DNA from 3 places in the Rhizobium sp. CB2179 genome. Region 2 is predicted to be linked to each of the others. Evidence: predicted binding sites of a transcription regulator. Region 2 holds the regulator's gene; each other region holds the start of a gene.
The links. Region 2 encodes LexA, which represses DNA repair genes until DNA is damaged. Its sites were predicted from a motif close to TGTTCNNNNTGTGTTCNG; they were not measured.

Region 1 (5,291 bases), on a different replicon from region 2:
CGGTCATCTCTGGGAGAGGCCCGCGATTTCCCGACAACCATTGCTGCCGAAACCAGGCTATCGTCTTGAATTGGGCGTCGCGCCAATCGCCGTTCTGGAAGTCGCTGATGACAACTATTCGGCGTGGTATGTTTGGTGCTTGCATCGCAACCATTTTCGTTGAAGTCCCGCGTTGGAAGCCGATCTAAGTTTGCATCTCATTTGCCGTGAACCCCTCACTTAAATGCGCCTTCGCCCCATGTTGAACATGCGGCGGCTAACGATCGCCGATAGAAAAGCGCGCGGAAATGGCCACTGCGCGATGGTGACCTCAGGAAATTTCTTGATGTCGGCCAGTCACCACGAAAACATGGCGAGAAGTGATTTAAACCCGACAAAATCTCTTCATGGACCACCTGCAGGGGCGATCTGCATTTGCGCAGGCTGGGATTTATCCGCTTGTCCGGGAAGGGGTTTCTGGTCGGTCGGGCGTTCATCTGCCGGGGCTGCCGGCATCTGCGATTGAGGGGTCGAACCCGTCCTTTCGGTTCCGATGCCAGGATTCATATCGGCGGTCCCGCCCGCCGTCGCATCAGTCGAGACTTGCCGATTTGCCGAAACCTGGTCCGTGCCGATGGGCTGCGGCGTAATCTTGCCGTCGGACGAAGCAACGCGCCAGACGGTGTTGCCGGCGTCATCTGCGACGAGCAGAGCTCCCGTCCCGTCGATCCCGACTCCGACCGGCCGTCCCTTCGCTTGGTCGTCCTGGATAAAGCCCGTGACGACGTCCTGCGCCTTGCCGGATGGCTTCCCGGCCTCGAATGGTACGTACACCACCTTGTAGCCATTGAAGCTGTCCCGGTTCCAGCTGCCGTGCTCTCCGATGAAGGCGCCATTGGCGTAGGCGGCCGGCAGCGCTGAATTCATCGAGAAGGCCAATCCAAGGGCCGCGACATGGCTCGACAGGGCATAATCCGGTGGCGTCGCCCTTTCGACCATGTCCGGACGCGGCGGATGCACGCGCGCATCGACATGGTTGCCGTAATAGCTCCAGGGCCAGCCGTAGAAGCCGCCTTCCTTAACCGAGGTCATGTAATCGGGAACGAGGTTCGGACCGAGTTCGTCGCGCTCATTGACGACCGTCCAGAGCGAACCTGTCTCAGGGTTGAAGGCGAGGCCGTTCGGATTGCGCAGACCTGAGGCGAAGACGCGCGCCGCGCCGGTGTGCCGGTCGACCTGCCAGATCGCTGCACGGCCCTTTTCTGCTTCAAGCCCATTCTCGACGACATTGGAATTCGAGCCGACCGAAACGTAGAGCATCTGCCCATCGGGGCTGAGCGCCAGATCCTTGGTCCAATGATGATTGATCGGACCACCGGGCAGGGGCGTGATGGTTTTCGGTTGGGCGGTGATTTCATTCTGCCCAAGTTCATAGGGGTAGGCGAGAATGGCGGACGTCGAGGCGACATAGAGCGTGTTGTCGACCCAGGCGACGCCGAACGGCGAATCGAGTTTCTTCAGCAGATCGTGCCTCTCATCCACCTTGCCGTCGCGGTTGGCGTCACGCAGCAGTGTGATGATGTTGCTTTCCTTCTGCTCGCCGCCGTCGCCATGAGCGATGGACATGATCCAGCCTCTGATCAAATCCTTCGGCCGGGAGGCCGGTTCGCCTGACGGGCCACGCGCCTGAACTACCAGTACGTCGCCGTTCGGCAAGGTGTGGACTGTCCTTGGATTGGCGAGGTCCTTGGCATAAGCAGTGACCGTCAAACCGTTCGGTGCGGCCGGCGTCTCACCATCCTTCCAGCCAACGACCTCCGCTACCTTCAGATCAGGCAGCAGGGAAGGGGCTGGATCTGGGAGCACGGGGTTCGGTCCGATCTGCTGAGAGATGTCAAAATCTCCGCTCTGGGCGTAAGCCGCAAGACCGACGCCGACAGATATCGACAGAACCGAAGCGCCGAGAATCTGGGACTTCTTCATCATATCCTCCAGGCCAGTCTGGCATATTTGCGGGCGGAAATTGCCGCGGCCACCAGGCACAAGACAAAGGTGACGGCCGAAAGCATCAGTCCGTATGGGACGACGGCCGTCCATCCATCGCCGGCATGGATAAGGTTGTTGGCAAAGGCGAGGCTCAGTATGATTAGATAGAGGAGGGCGGACAGGAACGGCGGCCGTAAAGGGCGCGTGCGGCGACGCATCAGATCCATCAATCCGGCCAGAATCGCAAGCGAGCCCAACATAAGCCCAGCGAACAGCAACCATGCAGAGAAATTCTGCCACATCAGATTGCCGGTCTGCCAGAAAGCGATATCGGTCGCAAGCGCGAGCGTGAAGCAGACGAAGGGAAACGGGACAAAGAGCGACTGAAGCGGATAGGCGGCCGAGTCTCGATTGCTTGTAGAAGATATAGCCATGGATGCTCCGTGAAACTGAGAGCTGGGAGATGCCTATCCAACCCGCGGCGAGAGCATATGGTTCCGTTACGGTGCGTGCTGCACGAACTGCCCGCCTGAAAGAGCATGGTCGGCCCCAGCAGAGAGCGAAGAAGAAAGTGCTCCTTAGCCAGCCGGGTTGCAGCTCAGCCGACTTGTTCGATGGAGAGCGGGCCGGGCGGCAGGGCTCGATCAGCGACTTGGCCGAGAAGGCCGGATCGAGCCAATCGGCCCAGGCGTCCCGTTCGAGAATAACAGTTTGCCGGTCGTGATATGGCGCAATGTCTGGCCTGAACTCCATCGTCCACAAGCGGCGTTCGGCGCCTCCGAAAATATTCCTTCCTCATCATCCGATTGAATCCGCTGTCGATTTTTCTGCGTCGCACTCGTGCTCAACTTCAGCGCGTCATATGCGCGTTGACTCATTTACGTCTTGAGAACAGATACAGAACATATTGCTGTTACTCAAGCTGAAAACGGGTTGCCGTTAAAGGAGATCATGAACTCAGCCGTCGCCCCAATCGCTATCCTCGACGGTCTGCGCGAGCAGATAGCGCACCTGGAAAGCGCCAGTCGGCGCAGGCGAGGCGTTTTGCCTTTCGGCGTGGCCCAGATCGACGGGCGGCTTCCGGGCGGCGGATTGGCCCATGGGGCGCTGCACGAATGCGCTGGCGGCGGGGCCGGCACCGTCGATGGCGCGGCCGCCGCCCTGTTCGTGGCCGGCATTGCCGCGCGTACGAAAGGCAAGATCGTCTGGTGCCTGACACGTCCCGATCTGTTCTTCCCGGCCCTGGCGCAGGCGGGGCTGCATCCGAACCGGGTGGTCTTCGTCGAGTCCGACAAGGAAGAGGACGTCCTTGCCAACATGGAGGCGGGCCTCTCGTACGGCGGGCTCGGCGCGGTGATTGGCGAGATCGTCCGCCTGCCGATGGCGGCGTCGCGCCGGCTGCAACTTGCCGCCGAGAAGACCGGCACGATGGCGCTCGCGGTGCGGCGGTGGCGACGGCAGACCGAGGCCAGCGACTTCGGGCAGCCGACGGCCGCGACCACGCGCTGGAGGGTGAGCGTCATTCCGAGTGAGGAGCTGCCGGTTCCAGGCGTCGGGCGGGCGAGGTGGTTTTTGGAACTGATGAGGGTGAAAGCGGGTGAGTGTGCCGAGTTCGAAGTAGGAGCCTGCGATGCCAAGGGTCGTATCGATATTTTTTCCCGATCTGTCGACCGACAGGATCAGGCGGGCCGATCCCGCCATTCCCGTTGAGCAGCCGATCGCCGTCATTTCGAAGAGCGGATCCAAGCGCTGGGTCTCGGCCGCCGACGCCGCGGCCAGGAAGGCCGGACTCCACGTCGGCATGCCGGCCGCCAGGGCGCAGGCGATCCTCCAGGGCCTGCGGATGATCGACGCCGATCCGGCCGCCGATGCCGTGGCGCTCGAGCGCGTCACCATGTGGGCGCTGACGCAGTATTCGCCGATCGTCGCCGTCGATGCGCTGGACGGCATGGTCATCGATACGGAGGGCGCCGACCATCTGCAGGGCGGCGAGGAGCGCATGTTGACGAGCATCGCCAATCGGTTTCGCGCCAAGGGCCTGACGGCACGGGTCGCCATTGCGGACACATGGGGCGCGGCTCACGCATGTGCCCGCGCCATCAATCGCGAAACTGTCATCGTCCCGAGTGGAGAGACCATCCGGGCGGTCGAGCGACTTCCGATCTCTCTGCTGCGGCTACCCGAGAAGATCGTGGGCGATCTGCGCATGCTCGGCTTCCGGACTATCGGCGAGCTCTCGGCGACGCCGCGCGCTCCCTTGGCGCTTCGCTTCGGCCCGGAGATTGGACGGCGTCTCGACCAGATGTTCGGTCGCGTCCGCGAACCAATAGATCCGATCCGTAGCCCAGAACTCGTCGAGGTCGTTCGATCGTTCGCCGAACCGATCGGTGCAGCGGAAACGATCGACAAGTATGTCGGCCGGCTGATTGTTCAGCTCGTCGCTGAACTCCAACGGAAGGGTCTTGGCGTCCGCCGGACCGATCTTATCGTCGACAAGGTCGATGGGACCAGGCAGGCGATCAGAGCGGGAACCGCCAAGCCGGTGCGAGACATCGCCTGGCTGACGAAACTGTTCCGCGACCGGACGCAGACGATCGAGCCGGGTTTCGGGATCGAAAGGCTGACCCTCGTCGCCGTGATGTCGGAACCGCTTGAAGAGAAGCAGAAGGCGTCCTCGCTTGTCGACGACGAGGATGCCGACATCACACCGCTGATCGACGTCCTCGGCAACCGAGGCCAGCGCGTCTACCGGGTCGCGCCGGTCGCCTCCGACGTCCCGGAGCGCAGCGTCCAGCGTATCGCCGCGGTCGGCGAGGACGCGACGGAAGATTGGGTCCACCATTGGCGACGGCCGGTGCGGCTGTTTGCGCGTCCGGATCGGATCGAGGCGATAGCCCTGCTGCCGGATCATCCGCCGGCCAGCATCACCTGGCGCGGTAAGCGTCATCGCGTCAAGCGTGCGGACGGTCCGGAACGGGTCTTCGGCGAATGGTGGAAGCGCGACAGCGAATTCGAGGCTGTGCGCGACTACTTCGTCATCGAAAACGAGAGCGGGGAACGATACTGGATCTTTCGCTCCGGCGACGGCATCGATCCCGAAACAGGTTCCCACAAGTGGTTCATACACGGGATATTCGGATGAGATACGCCGAGCTCCAGGTCACGACGCATTTCAGCTTCCTTCGTGGCGCGTCCTCCGCCGACGAGCTCTTTTCTACCGCCAGGGAACTGGCCATCGAGGCTCTCGGCGTTGTCGATCGCAACAGCCTGGCAGGGGTCGTCCGGGCGCTCGAGGCGTCGCGCGCGACAGGCGTCCGTCTCGTTGT
Region 2 (5,291 bases):
ACGTCAGTCGAATTGCGGCCGGAAACAGGCGAAGGCCTTGCCGGCTCCTCCAATTTTTCACCACCAGTCGTGGTGACGCGACCGGCAAGGACGCAGTCGGCAATACCATTGCGCCACCGGCTGCCGGCCGCAGCCTCGCACTTGCTGCGTGCCGGCATGCGCATGCTGGGCGAGGAGACGGACCATGGCCGCCTGCTGCTGTTCTCGCCGGTCTTCCTCGGCGCCGGGTCAGCCATCTGGTTTCTCGCGGCTTCGGATTTTCCGCACACTGCATCGCTGCTCTGCCTGTTGGTGCTGACCGTCGCAGTTCTCATCGCCAGCCGCAACCGGGCGGCATTGCGGGCAGCGCTGCTGGCGCTTTCGCTCGTGGCTTGCGGCATAGTCTCGGCGCAGTTCGAAAGCTGGCGGGCTTCGACCGTGATCCTCGATTCATCAGTGACGACGACGGTGACCGGCCGCGTCGAGCGGCGCGAAGGCGATGGTCGCGGCCGGTGGCGCTACATTCTTGCCGTCACCGGCACTGAAGCGCCTCAGGTCAAGCGGCCGCCGGAACGCATCACCGCCATCGCCCGCGGTGCGGACGCAGCCTTCGAGATCGGCGATATCATCACCGGCAGGGCGCGGCTGACGCCGCCGGCGGGCCCAGCACTTCCCGAGCTCAACGACTTCTCCTTCAGTGCCTATTTCGACGGCATCGGCGCCAACGGCTTCTTCTACGGTGCGCCGACGAAGGTCGATGCGCAGGCAGGTCCGCAGGCTGCAAGATCGGCGGTGGAAGCGCTGCTCGAAGGGCTCTACCGGCTGCGCAGCGGCATTGGCGACCGAATAAGGTCGATCCTGCCCGGCGATACCGGCGCTTTTGCCGCCGCACTGGTGACGGACGAGCGGCGCGCCATCTCGGATGCGACGACGGAGGCACTACGCCAGTCCGGTCTGGCTCATATCATCGCCATCTCCGGTCTCAACATGGCGCTGTCGGCCGGCATCTTCTTCGTCGGCTTTCGGATGCTGCTCAGCATCTTTCCCGGTATCGCTGAGGCCTACCCGACGAAGAAGATCGCTGCCGCCGGCGCGCTCATCGCCGTTACTGCCTATTTCCTGATTTCGGGCTTTGCGGTCTCTGCCGAGCGCGCTTTCATCATGATGGCCATCATGTTGATTGCCGTCTTCTTCGACCGGCCGTCGATCAGCCTGCGCAATGTCGCGCTTTCCGCCCTCGTCATCATCCTCATTTCACCGTCCGAGGTCTTAGGTCCGAGCTTCCAGATGTCCTTTGCCGCCACATTGGCGCTGGTCTCGGGCTATCAGCTGTGGAAGGACCGGCGCATCCGCGAAAACGCCTTTCTGAAGCTGCCGATCATCAGGCCCTTCGTTACTGTTGCGGGCTTCTTCGGCGGCGTCTTCCTGACCTCGCTGATCGGTGGTTTTTCCACCGCGTTGTTTTCGATCGAGCATTTTCATCGCCTGACCGCCTATGGCCTGCCGGCAAACCTCGCGACAATGCCGATCATCTCCTTCATCATCATGCCGGCCGGCTTGCTGGCGATGCTACTCATGCCTTTCGGTCTGGATGTTTGGGCTTGGAAGGTCGTCGGATTCGGCCTCGATCTGGTGATCGCGGTCGCAAAGACGGTGTCCGGCTGGGATGGCAATATCGACGTCGGCCGCTTGCCCGCCTGGTATTTCGCGATAGCCGTCGCAGGCTTTCTGCTGCTGACGCTGCTCCGCACCCGGCTGCGCCATATCGGCACATCAATCATCGCGGTCGCAACGCTCATCCTGTTGCTTCTACCGGTTCCCCGGCCGCCGGATCTGGTGATTTCGGAGGATGGCAGTCTCGTCGCGGTGGTCGAAGCGGCAGCAATGGCTTCCAACCGTGAAAGACCACCGGATTTCATCTTCGACCAGTGGCAGAGAGCCCTGGTCCTGCCGAGACATGATCCGCCGAAGATGCTGGATGGTCCTGCTATCCCGCAGGTAGGAGAAGACCGCCGCGTCAAGCTTTCCCGCGATCAGCAGAACGAAGCGAGGACAGCGATGCGGGCGGCCGCAGCGGCCGGTGAAGCAAACCGCTTTTCCTGCGTCAAGAGGGCCTGGTGCGCATCAAGGCTTGGCAATGGTCGTGTGGTTGCTGTCATCGACAATGCCGCCTATCTCGGCCCGGCATGCGACGCGGCCGATATCATCGTGACGTCGGTCCGCCTGCGTTTCAACAGCTGCCGCTCAGGTGCGACGCTCTTCACCGGCGAGACGCTGCGCAGGACCGGATCCATCGAGTTGCGCTTCGCGGACGCCGGCCTGGAGGTGGCAACCGCATTTGACGCATTGTCGCGACCATGGATGCGCCATCGCGCCTTTGACTGGCGCAGCAACAGCTTTACCGAATCCGGCCTAACCGATGTCAGTGATAGCGGCGAATGAGGCCGACGAGTTTGCCCTGCACCTTAACACGGTCTGGTCCGAAAATCCGGGTCTCGTAAGCCGGGTTGGCCGCTTCCAGTGCGATCGAGGCGCCCTTGCGGCGGAAGCGCTTGAGTGTCGCTTCTTCGTCATCGACGAGTGCAACAACAATGTCGCCAGGACTTGCGGTGCTGCCATTGCGGATGATCACGGTGTCGCCGTCGAAGATGCCGGCGTCGATCATCGAATCGCCCTTGACCTCCAGGGCATAATGTTCACCGGAACCGAGCATGTCGGCCGGAACGGCGATGTCGTGGGTGTTGTTCTGGATCGCCGAGATCGGCACACCGGCGGCGATTCTGCCCATGACCGGCACGGAAACCGAGTTGCCGTTGTCGGCGACGGGTTTTGCGGGAGCAGGGGCGGCGACCGGCTGAGGTTTGCCCAGGCTGCCTTCGATGACGCTCGGCGAAAAGCCGCGCCGCGGCTGGATGCTGGGGCTGTAGGCCTCCGGAAGCTTGATGACCTCGAGCGCACGGGCGCGGTTCGGTAGGCGGCGAATGAAGCCTCGCTCCTCGAGCGCTGTAATCAGGCGATGAATCCCGGACTTCGAGGCGAGGTCCAGAGCATCCTTCATTTCGTCGAAAGATGGCGGAACGCCGGATTCCTTCATGCGCTCATGAATGAAAAGGAGAAGCTCCTGTTGTTTGCGCGTGAGCATCGACGTTGTGACCTCGTGATTGAAACAAATCCAGAACAGACACTATATGTTCCATATGTGTTCCGCAAGTAGCTAAATTTCCGTAAAACTTGGCGCCAACTCGTTGAGATTTTTATTTTCATTCGCCGGATTGGCACAGAAGTCTTGCGTTGAGGGAAGCGCTGTCGCACATCTCTTGCCGTGTCAGGGAGGGATATCATGAACGAGCACTCCGCCAAACCGCACCCGCTGGATCATGTCGTGCTGCCGGTCGTCAATATCGATCTGGCGCGCGAGAGGCTCGGCAAGCTCGGCTTCACCGTTGCCCCCGATGCGCGCCATCCCTTCGGAACGGAGAATGCCTGCGTCTTCTTTGCTGACAAGACCTATCTGGAGCCGCTCGGGATTGCGAGCGTCGAGGAGAGCGAGGCGTCGGCGCGCCAAGGCAATGTCTTCACCGCCCGCAATCAGGCTTTCCGCTTCCGCTGCGGCGCGGAGGGGCTTTCGGGGCTGGCTTTTGGCAGCAAGGATGCCGGCATCGATCATCAGAATTTCGTCGGTAACGGATCGAGCGCCGGCGAGATGCTGCAGTTCACCCGGCCGATGACGATGCCGGACGGTTCTGAGACGATTGCCGGCTTCAAGCTGGCTTTTGCCGGCGATCTGCGCGCGCCTGATCTCCTGCTATTTACCGTCGAGCGCGTCAATCCGCTGCCGGCCGACCGCGCCGTGCTGGAGACGCATGCCAATGGCGTCACCGGCATAGTCGAGATAGCGCTTTGCGCGCCTGATGCTGCCGCCTTCGCTGCCTTCGTCAGCCTCGCCGTGGTGCAATCGGCAGTCGAGAAAACCGGTTTCGGCGTCAATATCCCGGCGTCGAATGCCAAAATCAGCCTGATGACGGCGGAAGGGTTGGAGGCCTATTTCGACATCGTCGGCTCATCCGCAGATCGTGGCCTGCGCGGCCGGGCAATCCTCTTCGCTGTCGCCGATCTTGCCGTGACAGAAGCGCATTTGGCTGCTAACGGGGTGACATACGCGCGCAAGAACAATCGCATTCTGGTGAAGCCCGCGCCCGGGCAGGGCACGCTCTTCGCCTTCGAGGAAACACGATGAGCACTGATACGAATTCCGAAGTCAGGATCGGCGAAGGCCAAGGCCAGGTCAGCTTTTCCAATACCGGCCGCCTGTCGCTGATTGCCGGTCCCTGCCAGATGGAGAGCCGCGACCACGCCTTCATGGTCGCCGGCACGCTGAAGGAGCTTTGCGGCAAGCTCGGCATCGGCCTCGTTTACAAGAGCTCCTTCGACAAGGCGAACCGCACCTCGCTGTCGGCCGAACGCGGTATCGGGATTGAAAAAGGCATGGAGGTCTTTGCCGACCTCAAAAAGGAGTTCGGCTTTCCCGTCCTGACCGACGTTCATACCGCCGAGCAATGCGCGGAGGTGGCAAAGGTCGTCGACGTCCTGCAGATCCCGGCCTTCCTCTGCCGCCAGACCGACCTTCTCATCGCCGCCGCCAAGACCGGCCGCGTCGTCAATGTCAAGAAGGGCCAGTTCCTGGCCCCCTGGGATATGAAGAACGTTCTGAAGAAGCTCAATGCCAGCGGCAATCCGAACGTGCTGCTTTGCGAGCGCGGCGCCTCCTTTGGTTACAATACGCTGGTTTCCGACATGCGCTCGCTGCCGATCATGGCGGCGATGGGTGCGCCCGTTGTCTTCGATGCGACCCATTCCGTAGCGCAGCCGGGCGGGCAGGGCGATTCCTCCGGCGGTCAGCGGGAATTCGTAGAAACCCTGGCGCGGGCAGCAGTGGCTGCCGGTATTGCCGGCGTCTTCGTCGAAACCCATCAGGACCCCGACAATGCCCCTTCCGACGGCCCGAACATGGTCTATCTCAAGGACATGCCGCGGCTTCTCGAAAAGCTGCTCGCCTTCGATGCGGTCGCCAAGGCTTGACGTTCAACAGTCTGACATGATCGTGCTATAGGCCACATCCGAACGCTGGTCCGAAGGCTATTGCAGCATTGTAATTTGCACGCCTTCGACTAAGACAGGTTTCGAACCATTTATCACCCACCGAGCAGGAAGAACCCATGACTGCAATCACCGATATCATCGCCCGCGAGATTCTCGATAGCCGTGGCAACCCCACCGTCGAAGTCGATGTCTATCTCGAAGATGGCAGCATG
Region 3 (5,291 bases), 380 kb from region 2:
CTCGCCGGGTGCGGTCTGCTCGAACTGCATGAAGACCAGGTTCCAGAATTCCAGGAACCGGTCGCCATCTTCCTCCGGGGAGCCCGGAGGACCGCCCCAAACATTCTCACCCTGATCGATGAAGATTTCCGAGCACGGGCCGCAGGGGCCGGTATCGCCCATCTGCCAGAAATTGTCGGAGGTTGGAATGCGGATGATCTTATCGTCGGAAAAGCCAGCGATCTTCTTCCACAGCGTCGCAGCTTCTTCGTCCTCGGAATAGACGGTCACCAGCAGGCGGTTCTTCGGAAGGTCGAAGCCCTCGGTGACGAGCTTCCAGGCAAGCTCGATCGCATTCTCCTTGAAATAGTCGCCGAAGGAGAAGTTGCCGAGCATCTCGAAGAAGGTCAGGTGGCGTGCAGTATAGCCGACATTGTCGAGATCGTTGTGCTTGCCGCCGGCTCGCACGCATTTCTGCGAAGTCGTCGCCGTCGAATAGGGACGCTTTTCGAGGCCGGTGAAGACGTTCTTGAACTGCACCATGCCGGCATTGGTGAACATCAGCGTCGGGTCGTTGCGCGGCACGAGCGGGCTCGACGGAACGATCTGATGGCCGTTCTTCTTGAAATAGTCGAGGAAGGTCGACCGGATATCGTTCACGCCGCTCATGCTATGCCCTTCAATGCTGCCGGAGGCAGGTAAATACAAATCCATCGGCTTTTAACGTTCGCCCCCGCCACTGTCCAGCAGACAAACAAAACCGACCGCATTCTCATCAGGAATGCGGCCGGTTGGAACTGTCCGATGAGTTTAAGCGCGAAAATTACATTTCCGCGGAGGCATCGCCATCGCCGTCATCGGGCTCCGGTCCGCCATTCTGCAGGAAGCGGTCGGCGATCAGGCCGGCATTCTGGCGCAGCGACAGTTCGATCTCGCGGGCGAGGTCCGGATTATCGCGCAGGAAGGTCTTGGCGTTTTCGCGGCCCTGGCCGAGGCGCTGGCTGTTATAGGAGAACCAGGCGCCCGACTTTTCGACGATACCGGCCTTGACGCCGAGATCGACCAGTTCGCCGGTCTTGGAAACACCCTCACCATACATGATGTCGAACTCGACCTGCTTGAAGGGCGGCGCCATCTTGTTCTTGACGACCTTGACGCGGGTCTGGTTGCCGATCACCTCTTCGCGCTCCTTGACCGCGCCGATGCGGCGGATGTCGAGGCGTACGGAGGCGTAGAATTTCAGCGCATTGCCGCCCGTCGTCGTTTCCGGCGAGCCGAACATGACGCCGATCTTCATGCGGATCTGGTTGATGAAGATCACCATGGTGTTCGACTTCGAGATCGAAGCGGTGAGCTTGCGCAGCGCCTGGCTCATCAGTCGTGCCTGCAGGCCGGGAAGGCTGTCGCCCATCTCGCCTTCGATTTCGGCACGCGGCGTCAGGGCAGCGACCGAGTCGACGACGAGAACGTCGACGGCGCCGGAGCGCACCAGCGTATCGGTGATTTCGAGCGCCTGCTCGCCGGTATCGGGCTGCGAGATCAAAAGGTTCTGCAGGTCGACGCCAAGCTTGCGGGCATAGACGGGATCGAGCGCATGTTCGGCATCGACGAAGGCGCAGATGCCACCCTTCTTCTGCGCTTCGGCAATCGTCTGCAATGCAAGCGTCGTCTTACCGGAGCTTTCCGGCCCGTAGATTTCGATGATGCGGCCCCTCGGCAGGCCACCAACGCCGAGTGCAATATCGAGGCCAAGCGAGCCGGTCGAGATCGTCTCGATCTCGACAACATTCTCGTTGGAGCCGAGTTTCATGATCGAGCCCTTGCCGAACGACCGCTCTATCTGTGAGAGTGCCGCTTCAAGCGCCTTGCTTTTGTCCACCGATTTGTCCTCTACCAGCCGCAATGAATTCTGAGACATCCGATCCACCTTTAGGTTATTGAAGCCGCTCTAGCAATGTCGAGTTTGTACCCTATTTGTTCCATTTTCGCAATAGGCGATCAAATAATTGAAAGAAAAAGGTAAAACGACCCGTGTTCTGTATTTGTTTTATCGATGAAAAGCAACGACTTAGGTTTGAAGTGCTGGCACGAGCGGCACAAGGCGCATCGCATCGATTCGCCTTTCGGGCATCGGGAGAGCGGCTCGGATGAAGAAAAAGATTCTTGTTCTCGGCGGCGCCCATATCGATCGGCGCGGCCGTATCTCCGGCGAGACGGCGCCTGGCGCCAGCAATCCCGGCACCTGGTTCGAGGAGCCGGGCGGCGGTGGCTTCAATGCGGCGCGCAACCTGGCAAGGCTCGGTTTTCAGGTGACGATGATCTCGCCGCGCGGCGGCGATCCGATGGGCGAGACGGTCGGAGAAGCTGCCGATTTCGCCGGCATCGACGACCGGCCCTTCGTCTTCCTCGACCGCAAGACGCCGAGCTATACGGCAATCATCGAGAAGGACGGCAATCTGGTGATCGCCCTTGCCGACATGGATCTTTACCGCTTCTTCGTGCCACGGCGTCTCTCCATCCGCTGGGTGCGGGAGGCCTTCGCCGCCCATGACTTCATCCTTTTTGACGCCAACCTGCCGGAAGAGACGATCGCGGCGATCGTCGCGAAGGCGCACTCGCTAGGCAAGCCCGTCGCGGCAATCGCCATCTCGCCGGCCAAGGTCGTCAGGCTGAAACCCTGCATCGGGGATATCGACTACCTGTTCCTGAATGAGGCAGAAGCTGCCGCCCTTGCCGGTGAGCGGCCGGAAGGGGCTGCAGGCTGGCCGCCGTTGCTGAACGAGATCGGCATCAGGAACGCCGTCGTCACCCGCGGCCGGCGCGAGCTCGTCGCGCTTTGCGACGGCCGCGCCGTGACGCTACAGCCGCCGATTGCCGACATCGTCGCCGATGTCACGGGTGCCGGCGATTCCCTTGCAGCCGGCACGCTCGCCGCATTGATATCAGGCCTGCCGCTCGAAGAAGCCGTCCGCCACGGCACTGCGGCCGCCATACTGACCGTGCAGTCGCGGCACGCCGTCAACGAAAATCTGACGCCCGATCTCCTGAATGAGGCGCTTGCCCTTGTCCCCAAGGTCAGAATTCTGCATTGAAGCGGCGAATTAAATAGTTGAGCATGATGTCGACCGAAAACCGCTCACCCTTTTCGGCATCATGCTCTGTCGATCACAGGACAAGACCATGACCAAGCCCATCTCCCCTCTTCTGCCGATCGCCTATTCGAAGGAAGTCGCCAGCGCCAAGCAGCGCGGCGCGCCGCTGGTGGCGCTGGAATCCACGATCATCACCCACGGCATGCCTTATCCCGGCAATATCGAGATGGCCCGTAGCGTCGAGGCGATCATCCGCGAACAGGGTGCGGTGCCGGCAACGATCGCCGTCATTCACGGCACGCTGCATATCGGCCTTGAAGCCGCGGAGCTGGAACAGTTGGCCAAGGCCACTGAAGTCATGAAGGTGTCGCGCGCCGATCTCGCCTTCGCCATCGCCGAGCGCCGCACCGGCGCCACCACGGTTGCGGCGACGATGATCGCGGCGGCGCGCGCCGGCATCCGCGTCTTTGCCACAGGCGGCATCGGCGGTGTGCATCGCGGCGCCGAGGAAAGCTTCGATATATCAGCCGATCTCGAGGAACTCGCGCGCACCGGCGTCATCGTCGTCTGCGCCGGCGCCAAGGCGATCCTCGACATTCCGAAGACGCTGGAAGTGCTGGAAACCCGCGGCGTGCCTGTCGTCACTTATGAGAGCGAGGAATTCCCCGCCTTCTGGTCGCGCTCCTCGGGCATCCGCAGCCCGCTGTCGCTGAACAGCCCGGCCGCCATCGCCAACTTCCAGACGGTGCGCGAACAACTCGGCGTCGACGGCGGCATGCTCGTCGCCAACCCCGTGCCTGAGGCCGACGAAATCGCGCGCGAGGAAATGGAAATCTACATAGAGCGGGCGCTCGACAGCGCCGAGCGCGACGAAGTCACCGGCAAGGCGGTCACACCCTATCTTCTGTCGACCATCTTCGACCTGACGGATGGCCAGAGCCTCAAGACCAACATCGCGCTCGTCGAGAACAACGCGCGGCTTGCCGCTGAGATTGCGGTGGCGCTGGGTGAATGAGGATTGACGGGGCCGGCAGGAATCGCCTTTCCAGATAGGTGGTGCCGTTCCAGCCCCCCTCTGCCCTGCCGGGCATCTCCCCCACAGGTGGGGAGATCTGCTGGAAGCACCGGCTTTCTGAACAAATATCCCTTTCAACTCGGTGAAGCGTTGATGTGATGGGAAGCGTTCGCCCCTTGTGATCTCCCTCCTTGTTGTACGGCCTTGATACATAGCTGACAGATGTTCGGAGACATGCCTGACACTTCCGGAATGATTTTTCGGGAGGTCGGCATGGTTTGGAGGTCGAGGTCAGTTGTGGATGAGCGTTTGGAATTTTGCCGGTTGGCTGGGCTGGAGGGGACGAACGTCTCTGAGCTTTGCCAGCGCTTCGGCATCAGCCGGCAGACAGGCTATGTCTGGCTGCGGCGCCTGCAAGCGGGCGAGCCGGTGGAGGACCGCTCCCGCCGGCCGCATGCGAGCCCGCGGCGGACCGGAGCCGATCTCGAGCGCGCCGTGCTTGATATCCGCGACGAACATCCGGCCTGGGGAGCGCGCAAGATCGCCCGCCGGCTGCAGGATCTGGGCACAGAGCCGCCGGCAGCCTCCACCGTCCATGCCATCCTGGTGCGCCACGATCGCATCGAGCCGCAGGTGGGTGGGCGGCCAGCGCTCGGCCGCTTCGAGCGAGGCGCCCAACCTGCTCTGGCAGATGGACTTCAAGGGCCGCACGCAGCTCGTCTCAGGCATCTGGTGCCATCCCCTGACCATCATCGACGACCATTCCCGCTTCGCCGTCGGCCTCGAAGCCTGCGCCGACGAGCGCATGCAGACCGTCCGCGGCCGGCTGGAGCCTATCCTGCGCCGCCACGGCCTGCCGATGGCCATCTATACCGACAACGGCAACCCATGGGGCACCGGCGTGCCCAACCAATGGACAAGGTTGCGTGTCTGGCTGCTCAAGCTCGGCATCGACCTCATCCATGCCAGACCCTACCACCCCCAGGGCCGCGGCAATAACGCGCTTCCACCGCAGCCTCAAGGCCGAGGTCTTCGATTTCGCCGCGCTCGCAAGCCACGCCCAAGCGCAAAGGGCTTTCGACCGCTGGCGCGACATCTACAAACATTGTCGCCCCCACCAGGGTATCGACATGGCCGTGCCGGCCAGCCGTTACAGACCTTCACCGCGCCCGTTTCCCGACCGCCTGCCCGAACCGGCCTATGAC

Region 1: the regulator LexA is predicted to act here: its motif matches at 2,853-2,870, upstream of AC244Q_RS34955 (ImuA family protein).
Region 3: the regulator LexA is predicted to act here: its motif matches at 2,012-2,029, upstream of recA (recombinase RecA).

What each region holds. Positions count from the first base shown of each region.
Region 1 is NZ_JBYGKR010000005.1:278,977-284,267, forward strand. It holds gene AC244Q_RS34940 (glycosyltransferase) at 1-154, opposite strand, end outside; gene AC244Q_RS34945 (PQQ-dependent sugar dehydrogenase) at 385-1,962, opposite strand; gene AC244Q_RS34950 (DUF2231 domain-containing protein) at 1,962-2,399, opposite strand; gene AC244Q_RS34955 (ImuA family protein) at 2,917-3,675, shown strand; gene AC244Q_RS34960 (Y-family DNA polymerase) at 3,596-5,107, shown strand; gene AC244Q_RS34965 (error-prone DNA polymerase) at 5,104-5,291, shown strand, end outside.
Region 2 is NZ_CM172781.1:1,738,035-1,743,325, forward strand. It holds gene AC244Q_RS08775 (ComEC/Rec2 family competence protein) at 1-2,421, shown strand, start outside; gene lexA (transcriptional repressor LexA) at 2,402-3,121, opposite strand; gene AC244Q_RS08785 (VOC family protein) at 3,320-4,216, shown strand; gene kdsA (3-deoxy-8-phosphooctulonate synthase) at 4,213-5,058, shown strand; gene eno (phosphopyruvate hydratase) at 5,196-5,291, shown strand, end outside.
Region 3 is NZ_CM172781.1:2,121,757-2,127,047, forward strand. It holds gene alaS (alanine--tRNA ligase) at 1-648, opposite strand, end outside; gene recA (recombinase RecA) at 803-1,897, opposite strand; gene AC244Q_RS10655 (carbohydrate kinase family protein) at 2,127-3,071, shown strand; gene AC244Q_RS10660 (pseudouridine-5'-phosphate glycosidase) at 3,160-4,086, shown strand; partial or broken gene AC244Q_RS10665 (IS481 family transposase) at 4,360-5,291, shown strand, end outside.